3 regions of the Kitasatospora sp. NPDC004614 genome follow, and region 1 is predicted to be linked to each of the others. Evidence: predicted binding sites of a transcription regulator. Region 1 holds the regulator's gene; each other region holds the start of a gene.
The links. Region 1 encodes HrcA, which represses chaperone genes, less so after heat shock. Its sites were predicted from a motif close to TTNGCACTCNGNNNNNCNGAGTGCNAA; they were not measured.

Region 1 (4,317 bases):
CGCGGTCGCGGAAGGCGACGATCGAGCAGAGCAGTTGCGGGCCGAAGCCGTTGGCCTCCAGCTCGCTGTTGACCGCGTGCAGGTCGTTGACCAGGTCGGGGAGTTCGTCGGGGGTGTGGCGGGCGAGCAGCCAGGAGTAGCCGTAGTCGTCGCGGGAGGCTTCGACGGGGGTGCCGCCGCGTTCGGTGTCCGCGTCGAGCAGGGCCCGGACCTGGGACTGGACCTCGGCGAAGGCGCCGCCCTCGACGGCGGCGAAGCACACCGAGCCGAGGCCGGTGGGGAGGAAGCCGGTGGCGGCCTGCAGGGTGAGCGCGGCCGACGGGATGCCGAACAGCTGGTCGAGGTCCGGCTTCACGGGCTTGCTGCGGCCGAACAGGGCGTCCAGGAATCCCACGGGGCGAGCTCCTTGATCAAGGGTGGAAGGCGGTCACTGCCCGGGCAAGGCGGTCACTGCCCGAGCTGGGAGGAGATCTTCGACAGCTGTGCCAGCCGCTGCTCCAGCGACGGGTGGGTGGAGAACAGCTGCGCGGCGGTCTCCTTGGCGCTCAGCGCGGGCGCGAAGTAGAAGGCGTTGTACGGCTGGGCCTTGCGCAGGTCCTCGGTCGGGATGGCGGCGATCTGCCCGGTCACCTTGGTCAGCGCGGAGGCCAGTGCGCTGGGGCGCCCGGTCAGCTGGGCGGCGGCCCGGTCGGCGGCGAGCTCGCGGTAGCGGGAGAGCAGCCGGGTGAGCAGGAAGCTGATCGCGTACACCACCATCGAGACCAGCGGGACGATGATCATCGCGATCGCGGCGTTGGAGTCGTTGCTGTTCCGGTTGCCGCCGCCCATCATTCCGCCGTACAGCGCGATCCGGGTCATCGCGCCGGCCAGCACGCCGAGGAATCCGGCCACCGTCATCACCGCGACGTCGCGGTGCGCGACGTGCGAGAGCTCGTGGGCGAGGACGCCCTCCAGTTCCTCCGGTTCCAGCCGGCGCAGCAGGCCGGTGGTCACGCAGATCACCGCGTTGTCCGGGTTGCGGCCGGTGGCGAAGGCGTTGGGCATGTCGTTGTGGGCGACCGCGACGCGCGGCTTGGGCATGTCGGCGAGTGCGCACAGCCGGTCGACCGCGCCGTGCAGCTGCGGGAACTCCTCGGGGGAGACCGGGTGGGCGCCCATCGCCCGTTCGGTGATCTTGTCGGAGAACCAGAACTGGGCGACGAACAGGCCGCCGGAGATCAGCACCACCAGGGGCCAGGCACCGCGCAGCAGCACGATCAGCAACCCGGTGAAGCCGACATAGAGCAGGCCGATCAAGAACATGGTGGTGACCATCCGGCCGGTCAGGCCGCGGTCGGGGGTGAACCGGGAGTGCTGCCGTGAGGCCGACATCGCTGCTCCTCCTTCGCCGTCTTCGCCTTCGATGCTGCCACCGGCGGGGCCCGCAGGCACCATCCGAAACGATGGGAATCCGATGGGAATGCGGTCGCGTCGGCCCGCGGGAGTCGATTGGCGCGGTTTTCGGTCGAGGATCACGTCGGCGGACCGTTCCTGCCATCAGGCCCGGGCCGTACACTGGCAGATACGGTTCTGGCACTCTGCCCAGTTGAGTGCCAGAGAGGATCGACCACCGGTTCAACGGACGACGACGGAGGTGCGTGCACATGCCGGACGACGGCAAGCCCGACGGCCGCCTGATCGACACGCGCCCGTCCGTGCGCCCGTTGGACGAGCGACGGCTGGCCGTGCTCCGCGCGATCGTGCAGGACTACGTGGGCACCGAGGAGCCGGTCGGCTCCAAGGCCCTGGTGGAGCGCCACAACCTTGGCGTCTCACCGGCCACGGTGCGCAACGACATGGCCGCGCTGGAGGACGACGGGTTCATCCACCAGCCGCACACCAGCGCGGGCCGGATCCCCACCGACAAGGGCTACCGGCTGTTCGTCGACCGCCTCGCCGAGGTGAAGCCGATGACGCCCCCGGAGCGCCGGGCGATCCGGCACTTCCTGGAGGGCGCGGTCGACCTGGACGACGTGGTGGCCCGTACGGTGCGGCTGCTGGCGCAGCTGACCCGGCAGGTCGCGGTGGTCCAGTACCCGTCGCTGACCCGCTCCACCGTGCGGCACATCGAACTCGTCTCGCTCACCCCGACCAAGCTGATGCTGGTGCTGATCACCAACACCGGCCGGGTCGAGCAGCGGATGGTGGACTGCCCCGGCCCGGTCGGCGAGACCGTGCTGGGAGACCTGCGGGCCAGGCTGAACGGCATGGCGGGCGGCTGTCGGCTGCCCGAGGTGCCGACTCTCCTGGAGGACCTGCCGGCCAGTTTCGAACCGGCCGACCGGCCCTCGGTCAGCACCGTGCTGACCGTGCTGTTCGAAACGCTCGCCGAACAGAACGAGGAACGGATCATGCTGGCGGGCACCGCCAACCTGACCCGGTTCAACCACGACTTCCCGCTCTCCATCCGTCCGGTGCTCGAGGCACTGGAGGAGCAGGTGGTGCTGCTGCGCCTGCTGGGTGAGACCGGGGACTCGGCGATGACGGTCCGGATCGGCCACGAGAACGCCTATGAAGGCCTGAATTCCACGTCGGTGGTCTCCGTCGGTTACGGTTCGGGCGACCAGAGCGTGGCAAAGCTGGGTGTGATCGGTCCGACCCGGATGGATTACCCGGGCACAATGGGGGCGGTGCGAGCGGTGGCGCGATACGTCGGCCAGATCCTGGACGAGTCATAACAAGGCTGCGTGAGACCGTCACGCAGTTCTCGCAAGCACTTCTAGAGGCGGAACAAACCGGAGCATTTGGTGGCCACGGACTACTACGCGGTACTCGGCGTCCGACGCGACGCGGGGCAGGACGAGATCAAGAAGGCGTTTCGGCGCCTCGCCCGTGAACTGCACCCGGACGTCAACCCGGACCCGAAGACGCAGGAGCGGTTCAAGGAGATCAACGCCGCCTACGAGGTGCTCTCCGATCCGCAGAAGCGTCAGGTGTACGACCTCGGCGGCGACCCGCTGTCGCCGAACGGCGGTGGTGCGGGCGGTTTCGGGGCCGGAGCGGCCGGCTTCGGCTTCTCCGACATCATGGACGCCTTCTTCGGCGCCGCGACCGGCCAGCGCGGCCCGCGTTCGCGCACCCGCCGCGGGCAGGACGCGATGATCCGACTGGAGATCACCCTGGAGGAGGCCGCGTTCGGCACCACCAAGGAACTCCAGGTCGACACCGCCGTCACCTGCACCACCTGTAACGGCGAGGGCGCCGCGCCGGGTACCTCCGCGCAGACCTGTGACATGTGTCGCGGCAAGGGCGAGGTCTCCCAGGTCACCCGGTCCTTCCTGGGCCAGGTCATGACCTCCCGGCCCTGCCCGCAGTGCCAGGGCTTCGGCACCGTCGTTCCGACCCCGTGCCCCGAGTGCGCGGGCGACGGCCGGGTCCGCGCCCGCCGCACCCTCACGGTGAAGATCCCCGCCGGTGTCGACAACGGCACCCGGATCCAGCTGGCCGGCGAGGGCGAGGTCGGCCCCGGCGGCGGCCCCGCCGGCGACCTGTACGTGGAGATCGCCGAGACCAGCCACGCCGTCTTCCAGCGCCGCGGTGACGACCTGCACTGCACCGTCACCATCCCGATGACGGCCGCCGCACTCGGCACCCAGGTGCCGCTGCAGACCCTGGACGGCCTGGAAGAGGTCGACATCCGGCCCGGCACCCAGTCCGGCCAGTCGATCCCGCTGCACGGCCGCGGCATCACCCACCTGCGCGGTGGCGGCCGGGGCGACCTGATAGTGCACGTCGAGGTGCAGACGCCCACCAAGCTCGACCCGGAGCAGGAGGAGCTGCTGCGGCGGCTCGCCATGCTCCGCGGCGAGGAGCGGCCGTCCGGCCAGTTCGCACCCGGCCAGCAGGGCCTGTTCTCCCGGCTGAAGGACGCCTTCAACGGCCGGTGAGACCCGTTCCTTCCGGGCCGGGAGTGGTGCACGCCACCGCTTCCGGCCCGGGTTTTTTTGTTGTTCTTTCCGCGAGAGGGTTCCTGTTCCGATGACCGCACCGGTGTTCGTCGTCGACGACCTGGCGGGCGCCACCCCCGGCGCCACCGTCCGCCTCGACGGCCCCGAGGGGCGGCACGCCGTCGCCGTCAAGCGCCTGGAGCCCGGCGAGGCCGTCACCCTCGCCGACGGACACGGCTGCGGCGCGGACGGCACCGTCGCCGCGGTGCACGGCAAGGACGCGCTGGACGTGCTGGTCGCCGCCGTACGCGAGGAGGCTGCGCCCGCGCCCCGGATCACCGTCGTCCAGGCGCTGCCCAAGGGCGACCGCGGCGAACTCGCCGTCGAGACG
Region 2 (4,317 bases), on a different contig from region 1:
CGGATCGGGTACGGGTTGGGCGCGCTCGCCGTGCTGCTGGCGGCCAGCGGGTGCGGCAGCTCCGCGCCCGCCACGAAGTCCGCAGCCCCCGCGCAGCCCTCCGCCGCGTCCTCGGGCGGCTCGTCCGTCCCCGCGTCGGCGCCCGCGCAGGACACCGCCGGGGACGCCGCATGGGCGAAGTGGGGCCTCAAGCCGATGGCCAAGGCGCCCGCGGCGCCCGCCGACAAGCCGATCAAGCTGACCAAGACCGGCACCGTGCCGGTGTTCAGCGAAGTCCCCACCCAGGACAAGGTCGTCTTCATCACCATCGACGACGGGGCCGAGAAGGACCCCAAGTTCGTCCAGATGCTGACCGACCTGAAGGTGCCGATCACGATGTTCCTGACCAAGGACATCGTCAAGAACGACTACGCCTACTTCAAGCCACTGCAGGCGCTCGGCAACACCATTCAGAACCACACCGTCGACCACCCGGTGATGAGCAAGATCCCGGCCGCCAAGCAGAAGTCCGAGATCTGCGACGACCAGGCAGCCCTCACCGAGCAGTACGGCACCGCCCCGTACCTGTTCCGCCCGCCGTTCGGCGACGGCGCCAACACCCCCACCCTGAACACCTCGGTGCAGGAGTGCGGCCCGCGCGCCATCGTGCTGTGGCGTGAATCCATGCAGATCCACGACATGCAGTACCAGTCCGCCGACAAGAAGCTGAAGAACGGCGACATCATCCTCGCCCACTTCCGCGGCCCGTCCGAGCTCAAGGGCGAGAGCATGACCTCGATGTTCGGCGAGATGCTCGCCCGCATCCAGGAACAGGGCTTCGCGGTCGCCCGCCTCGACGACTACATCGCCAAGCCCGTCGGCTGACCCAGCATCATCACCGGGCCGGCCTCGGTACGGGCGACGATCACCGTCACCGAGTTCGGCCCGGACGGCTTCAGCTGCCGCCGCAGCTCCTCCGGCACCACCGACGCCCCGCGCTTCTTGATCACCACGGTGCCGATCCGGCGCTCCTTCACCAGCGCCTTCAACTTCTTGACGTTGTACGGCAGTACGTCGGACAGCTCGTAGGCGTGCGCGTACGGCGTCGGGTGCAGCTCGTCCGAGGTGACGTACGCGATCATCGGGTCGAGCAGCCGGCCGTTCGTCAGCCGCACCACCTCGGCGACCATCCGGCCCCGGATCACCGCGCCGTCCGGCTCGTACAGGTACCGGCCGACCTCGCCCACCGGCGGATCCGGCAGCGCGCCGCCGGCCAGCGAGTGCGGGCCCGGCAGCACCGTCGCCCGGTACGGCTCGGCGGCCCCGGTGCCGAACCACAGCACCGCCTCCTTCACCTCGCCCCGGTCCGACACCCACTCCGCCTCGGCGCCCTCCGGCACCAGCTCGTGCGGGATCCCCGGCGCCACCTTCAACGCGCCGAACGGGGTGCGCCGGGCGGCCTCCACCGCCCAGGACAGCGGCGGCGAATACGCCTCCGGATCGAATACCCGCCCGCGCGAGGTGCGCCGCGCCGGGTCGGTGAACACCGCGTCGAAGCCGTCCGTGTCGATGTCCGCGACGTCCGCGCAGCGCACCTCCACCAGCTCCGCCACGCCCAGCGCCGCCGCGTTCGCCCGCGCCACCTCGCAGGTCAGCTCGTCGCGGTCCACCGCCAGCACCGCGATCCCGGCCCGGGCCAGCGCGATCGCGTCCCCGCCGATCCCGCAGCACAGGTCCGCCAACCGCTTCACCCCGAGCGCCGCGAACCGACCCGCCCGCCACTCGGCCACACTGCGCCGGGTCGCCTGCTCCACCCCGTTCTGGGTGAAGTACATCGACCGGGCGTCCGCCCCGAACTTCGCCTCCGCCCGCTGCCGCAACCGCGCCTGCTCGAACGCGGCCCGCACCAGCTCCGCTGGGTAATCCCGCCGCAGCCGGGTCGCCAGCGCCAGCTCCTGGTCCGCCGTGAACTCCCGCAACTCCGCCAGCAGCGCCTGCCCCTGCTCGGTCAGCAGCGCCCGGAACGACTCGATCTCCACACCACCATTGTCCCCGCCCCGCTCACCCCGTGATCACCCGCAGCGCGATCGCTGCCAGCGCCGTCAACCGGAGCGCATGCCGTACATCCCGCCGTGCGGACGGTCTTCGTCATGTGCCGATGCCGAACCTGGAGTCGGCGCCGTCGCCTGAGCGCCCGTGCACAACCCGGAAGGATCAGAGGCGCAGCACCGAGTGCGCCGCCACCGCCAGCAGCGGCCCCACCGTCAGCAGCGCCAGCGGTGCGATCCGCAGTCCCCGGCGGGCCGGCAGCACCAGGCCGGTCGCCAGCACCATGAGCGCGAGCAGCAGTCCCGACGCGGCCAGCATCAGCGAGAACGCCCCGAGCACCTGCCCCAGCGGGCCGAAGACCGAAGGGTCGGCGACCCACACGTAGCTGAACCTCGCCCAGGTCAGCATGCCCGGCAGCATGGCCAGCAGCGGCACTTCCGCGGCCACCATCCACACCGCGTGGAACGCGTCCTGCCCTGCGGGGCGTCGAGTCTTCGTCATGCGCCGATCCTGGCGCCCGGGCCGGCGCCGCCGCCTGAGTACCGGCACTCAATCGGGGGGTGTGGTGCCGACATCCGACACGGCGTCATTGGCACTCTGGTTGACTGAGTGCTAACGGCGACCTAAGGTCGTTCCTGGCACTCCCCCCAGGGGGAGTGCTAACGCGAAGATGCGTGCCTGACCCCCGCGACGGCAGCTGCGCACCCTCGCCCACCTACCTGATAGACAACCCCGTAATCTCCGAAGGGGAGCTCGGACGTGACCACCAGCAGCAAGGTTGCCATCAAGCCGCTCGAGGACCGCATTGTGGTCCAGCCGCTCGACGCCGAGACCACCACCGCCTCCGGCCTGGTGATCCCGGACACTGCCAAGGAGAAGCCCCAGGAGGGTGTCGTCCTGGCTGTCGGCCCGGGCCGCTTCGAGGACGGCCAGCGTCTGCCGCTCGACGTCGCCGTCGGTGACATCGTCCTGTACTCGAAGTACGGCGGCACCGAGGTGAAGTACCAGGGCGAGGAGTACCTCGTCCTCTCGGCTCGCGACGTTCTCGCCATCATCGAGAAGTAAGACGTCCCCAGCCCGCCCCGGATCCGTGTCAGCACTGACAGGGGCCCGGGGCGCGGTTGTTGCTCCACGTACGCAGACCACACCCTGAGGAAACGGGATCATGGCGAAGACCCTGCAGTTCAACGAGGATGCCCGCCGCTCGCTGGAGCGCGGCGTCAACAAGCTGGCCGACACCGTCAAGGTGACCATCGGCCCCAAGGGCCGCAACGTCGTCATCGACAAGAAGTTCGGCGCCCCCACCATCACCAACGACGGTGTGACCATCGCCCGCGAGGTCGAGCTCGACGACCCGTACGAGAACCTCGGCGCGCAGCTGGTCAAGGAGGTCGCCACCAAGACCAACGACGTCGCGGGTGACGGCACCACCACCGCCACCGTGCTGGCCCAGGCCCTGGTCAACGAGGGTCTGCGCAACGTCGCCGCCGGCGCCGGCCCGGCCGCCCTGAAGAAGGGCATCGACAAGGCTGTCGCCGCCGTCTCCGAGCACCTGCTGTCGGTCGCCCGCGAGATCGAGGGCAAGGACGACATCGCCGCCGTCGCCTCCCTCTCCGCGCAGGACACCCAGGTCGGCGAGCTGATCGCCGAGGCGATCGACAAGGTCGGCAAGGACGGTGTCATCACCGTCGAGGAGTCGAACACCTTCGGCGTCGAGCTCGAGTTCACCGAGGGCATGCAGTTCGACAAGGGCTACCTGTCGCCGTACTTCGTCACCGACGCGGAGCGCCAGGAAGCCGTCCTGGAGGACCCGTACATCCTGATCAACCAGGGCAAGATCTCCTCGATCCAGGAGCTCCTGCCGCTGCTGGAGAAGGTCCTGCAGGCCGGCGGCTCCCGCCCGCTGCTGATCATCGCCGAGGACGTCGACGGCGAGGCGCTGTCCACCCTGGTGGTCAACAAGATCCGCGGCACCTTCAACGCGGTCGCGGTCAAGGCCCCCGGCTTCGGTGACCGCCGCAAGGCCATCCTCGGCGACATCGCCACCCTGACCGGTGGCCAGGTCATCTCCGAGGAGGTCGGCCTCAAGCTCGACCAGGTCGGCCTGGACGTGCTGGGCTCCGCCCGCCGCATCACCGTCACCAAGGACGAGACCATCGTCGTCGACGGCGCCGGTGACTCCTCCGAGGTCGCCGGCCGCGTGGCCCAGATCAAGGCCGAGATCGCCAACACCGACTCCGACTGGGACCGCGAGAAGCTGCAGGAGCGCCTGGCCAAGCTGGCCGGTGG
Region 3 (4,317 bases), on a different contig from region 1:
GCCGCCTTCAAGGCCGGCCGCGACGTGATCAAGCCGGTCAAGCCGGACACCATCGCCAAGTCGCTGGCGATCGGCAACCCCGCCGACGGCCCGTACGTGCTCGACATCGCCCGCCGCACCGGCGGCGCGGTCGAGGACGTCACCGACGCGCAGGTGGTCGAGGCGATCAAGCTGCTGGCCCGCACCGAGGGCATCTTCGCCGAGACCGCGGGCGGCGTCACCGTCGGCGTGCTGAAGAAGCTGGTCGAGACCGGGCAGCTCGACCCGAGCAAGGAGACCGTCGCGATCAACACCGGCGACGGCCTGAAGACCCTCGACGCGGTCGCCGACTCCGGCATGACCGCAGTGATCCGCCCGACGCTGGAGTCCTTCCGCGCCGCCGGTCTCGTCTCCGCCTGATCCCCCCACGACTTTCTTCTAGGAGCACCCCCATGAGCGCCACCGTCCGCATCCCCACCATCCTCCGCACCTACACCGGCGGCGCCGCCGAGGTGACCGCCGAGGGCGCCACCCTGGCAGCCGTCATCGCCGACCTGGAGGCGAACCACACCGGCATCGCCGCCCGCCTGCTGGACGACACCGGTAAGCTGCGCCGCTTCGTGAACGTGTACGTCAACGACGACGACGTGCGCTTCGCCGAGGGCCTGGAGACCGAGATCAAGGACGGCGCCTCGGTGTCGATCATTCCGGCGGTGGCCGGCGGCTGCTGAGGCAGCTCCGGGCGGCCGGTGGGGCCGCCCCGCGTATTCGTTCCGCCGCCGTCGGGCGCGGGCTCGGAATTCGATTTCCGAGCCGCCCGGCGGCGGCTTCGCACATCGGCCGGGCGCGCGGGCAGCCGTGATTCCGACCTGGCGGGTCGCTGGAATTCCCGCGTTCGCGGGGGAGTAGAGTGCCGGTGGAGCCGTTCCCCGCCACGGCCCGTTCCAATCCTCGATTTTTCCCGCACCGCACCTCGCGCCGGCCCCGTCCCGTCCCGCGCTCTGAGACATGCGCCGGACCGTTCACCGCCCGACCTGTCAGGCCGCCGTCAGAATTCTTTCGACGATTTGCGGCGACACGTCCGTTATGTCCGGTGGCAATTGTCGGGCCATATACCTTTCGACCCGTCATATCCGGTGTGGGGTACGGACTTTCCGTGAAATTAGGGCCTGTTGCAGAGGGCGCATATCCGGATACATTCAGCCGCGACACGAGGCTGCGCCGTGCGGGGGGGAGTCCCCACAGGCCGGCCTTCCAGACCTCCGGGTCCGCGTCCCGCGGATCTCTGAAGGGCCAGCACAGCACAAGGGGAGTTCGGAATGGCTCAGGGCACCGTCAAGTGGTTCAACGCCGAGAAGGGCTACGGCTTCATCGCGGTCGACGGTGGAGCGGACGTGTTCGTCCACTACAGCGCGATCCAGATGGACGGCTACCGCACCCTGGAAGAGGGCCAGCGGGTCGAGTTCGAGATCTCGCAGGGGCAGAAGGGTCCGCAGGCCGACATGGTCCGCGCCGCGGGCGCCTGACGGCCCGGTAGACCGCACACACCACAGCTATGACCCGGCAGGTCCGGCCCCGGCGCGACGCGTCCGGGTCCGGGCCTGTCGGCGTTCCCGGGCCTGCCTGCGGGTTTCCCGGGAGGGGCGTCGGAGCGCGGCGAATGGGCTTGCACTCGACACCCCCGAGTGCTAATCATTGGCGTTAGCACTCACAGCGTGAGAGTGACAACGGACCGGGCCGGTGAGGCCCCGGAAGCGGTAGGGGACGAGACCCCCGCTCTCCTGGGCCGTCCGTCGCGGGCACCCCCTTGGTCCGAGCAGTCGACCGTGTCCCGGAGGACCACTTCTAATGGCCAAGATCATCGCCTTTGACGAGGAAGCCCGCCGCGGCCTTGAGCGTGGCATGAACCAGCTTGCCGACGCCGTGAAGGTCACGCTCGGCCCCAAGGGTCGCAACGTCGTTCTGGAGAAGAAGTGGGGCGCCCCCACCATCACCAACGACGGTGTCTCCATCGCCAAGGAGATCGAGCTCGAGGACCCGTACGAGAAGATCGGCGCCGAGCTCGTCAAGGAGGTCGCCAAGAAGACCGACGACGTCGCGGGTGACGGCACCACCACCGCCACCGTGCTGGCCCAGGCGCTCGTCCGCGAGGGTCTGCGCAACGTCGCCGCCGGCGCCAACCCGATGGCCCTGAAGCGCGGTATCGAGAAGGCCGTCGCCGCCGTCTCCGACCAGCTGCTGGCCCAGGCCAAGGACGTGGAGACCAAGGAGCAGATCGCTTCCACCGCCTCCATCTCGGCCGCCGACACCCAGATCGGCGAGCTCATCGCCGAGGCCATGGACAAGGTCGGCAAGGAAGGCGTCATCACCGTCGAGGAGAGCAACACCTTCGGCCTGGAGCTCGAGCTCACCGAGGGCATGCGCTTCGACAAGGGCTACATCTCCGCCTACTTCGCCACCGACCTGGAGCGCATGGAGACGAGCTTCGAGGACCCGTACATCCTCATCGCCAACTCCAAGATCTCCTCGGTCAAGGACCTGCTCCCGCTGCTGGAGAAGGTCATGCAGAGCGGCAAGCCGCTCGTCATCATCGCCGAGGACGTCGAGGGCGAGGCCCTGTCGACCCTGGTCGTGAACAAGATCCGCGGCACCTTCAAGTCCGTCGCCGTCAAGGCCCCGGGCTTCGGCGACCGCCGCAAGGCCATGCTGGGCGACATCGCCATCCTGACCGGCGGCACCGTGATCTCCGAGGAGGTCGGCCTCAAGCTCGAGAACGCCGGCGTCGACCTGCTGGGCACCGCCCGCAAGGTCGTCATCACCAAGGACGAGACCACCATCGTCGACGGTGGCGGCGACAGCGACCAGGTTGCCGGTCGCGTCAACCAGATCCGCGCCGAGATCGAGAACTCCGACTCGGACTACGACCGCGAGAAGCTCCAGGAGCGCCTCGCCAAGCTGGCCGGCGGCGTGGCCGTCATCAAGGCCGGCGCGGCCACCGAGGTCGAGCTCAAGGAGCGCAAGCACCGCATCGAGGACGCGGTGCGCAACGCCAAGGCCGCCGTCGAGGAGGGCATCGTCGCCGGTGGTGGCGTCGCCCTGCTGCAGGCCGGTGTCGCGTTCGAGAAGCTGGAGCTGGACGGCGACGAGGCCACCGGTGCCAACATCGTCCGCGTGGCGCTCGAGGCCCCGATCAAGCAGATCGCCACCAACGCCGGCCTCGAGGGCGGCGTCGTGGTCGAGAAGGTTCGCAACCTGCCCGCCGGCCACGGCCTGAACGCCGCGACCAACGAGTACGTCGACCTGATCGCCTCCGGCATCATCGACCCCGCCAAGGTCACCCGCTCCGCCCTGCAGAACGCCGCCTCCATCGCGGCGCTGTTCCTCACCACCGAGGCCGTCATCGCCGACAAGCCGGAGAAGGCCTCCGCGGCCGCCGGCGGCGGCATGCCGGGCGGTGACATGGACTTCTGATCCGACCTCACCGGTTGGATCGGTCAGTCTCACGCCGTGAGGGCGGTCTCCTTCGGGAGGCCGCCCTTGCGGCGTTTCCGGGTCGTGGCGGCGGTTTGGGACAATGGGCGGATGTCCAGCAACGAGAAGATCGAAGCCGCCCTGCACAGCGCCCGCGCGCTGATCCTCGCCGACCTCACCGCGCGGGACGTCGCCGACGCCGCGATCGTCTCGCTGGTCGAGGACGCCGTCACCCACCGCCGCTGGTGGCTCGAACAGTGGCCGGACGGCTGCGAGTTCGTGCTCGGGCTGATCGCGCAGGACGTGCAGGACGCGCTGCTGGAGTCGTACGGGCGGTGGCCGTTGTGCGCGGCTTGTGCGGCGGAGGACGACCCGCACGCGCTGGGCGTGGAGCCGGAGTTGGGGGCGGATCCGCACTGGGTGTGCGGCAAGAAGGGTCTGATCGTCGCGGCGGTGGGGGAGCTCGACTGACAGCAGGCGCTTCGCATCCGCTCGCGCCCCTGGTCTCGCACTCGCACAGTTCTCACGCCCGCCCTCTTACCCGGCCAGCTCCGTGAGTTCGTGCTGCATGTTCGCCCGCGCCTGCGCGTCGTAGCGGGCGTGGGCCTCGGGGGTGCGGTAGAGGGCGGGGAGGGCGAGGAGGTGGTGGAGGATCGCGGTGCGGCCCTCGCGGAAGGCGTTCGGGGGGACGAAGGAGTATTCGTCGCGGATGGCGGCGGTGTAGGCCGCGTAGCGGTCGGGGGGTGAGCCGAGGACGGCGAGGTCGGCGTCGCAGAGGACTTCGCCGTTGTGGTCGCCGGGCGCGGGGTGGTGGGTGACGGTGAGTCGGACCAGGCGGTCGACCTCGTGGACCAGGGGTTCGGGCAG

Region 2: the regulator HrcA is predicted to act here: its motif matches at 2,618-2,644, upstream of groES (co-chaperone GroES).
Region 3: the regulator HrcA is predicted to act here: its motif matches at 1,645-1,671, upstream of groL (chaperonin GroEL).

Annotation. Positions count from the first base shown of each region.
Region 1 is NZ_JBIALR010000003.1:464,897-469,213, reverse strand. Features, by position in the region: gene ACFYST_RS11585 (hypothetical protein) at 1-394, opposite strand, end outside; gene htpX (zinc metalloprotease HtpX) at 448-1,371, opposite strand; gene hrcA (heat-inducible transcriptional repressor HrcA) at 1,644-2,717, shown strand; gene dnaJ (molecular chaperone DnaJ) at 2,787-3,926, shown strand; gene ACFYST_RS11565 (16S rRNA (uracil(1498)-N(3))-methyltransferase) at 4,018-4,317, shown strand, end outside.
Region 2 is NZ_JBIALR010000015.1:108,275-112,591, forward strand. Features, by position in the region: gene ACFYST_RS26945 (polysaccharide deacetylase family protein) at 1-864, shown strand, start outside; gene ACFYST_RS26950 (methyltransferase domain-containing protein) at 840-2,018, opposite strand; gene ACFYST_RS26955 (hypothetical protein) at 2,194-2,529, opposite strand; gene groES (co-chaperone GroES) at 2,788-3,093, shown strand; gene groL (chaperonin GroEL) at 3,194-4,317, shown strand, end outside.
Region 3 is NZ_JBIALR010000014.1:132,763-137,079, reverse strand. Features, by position in the region: gene thrC (threonine synthase) at 1-399, shown strand, start outside; gene ACFYST_RS25965 (MoaD/ThiS family protein) at 432-710, shown strand; gene ACFYST_RS25960 (cold-shock protein) at 1,299-1,505, shown strand; gene groL (chaperonin GroEL) at 1,828-3,450, shown strand; gene ACFYST_RS25950 (hypothetical protein) at 3,562-3,921, shown strand; gene ACFYST_RS25945 (hypothetical protein) at 3,988-4,317, opposite strand, start outside.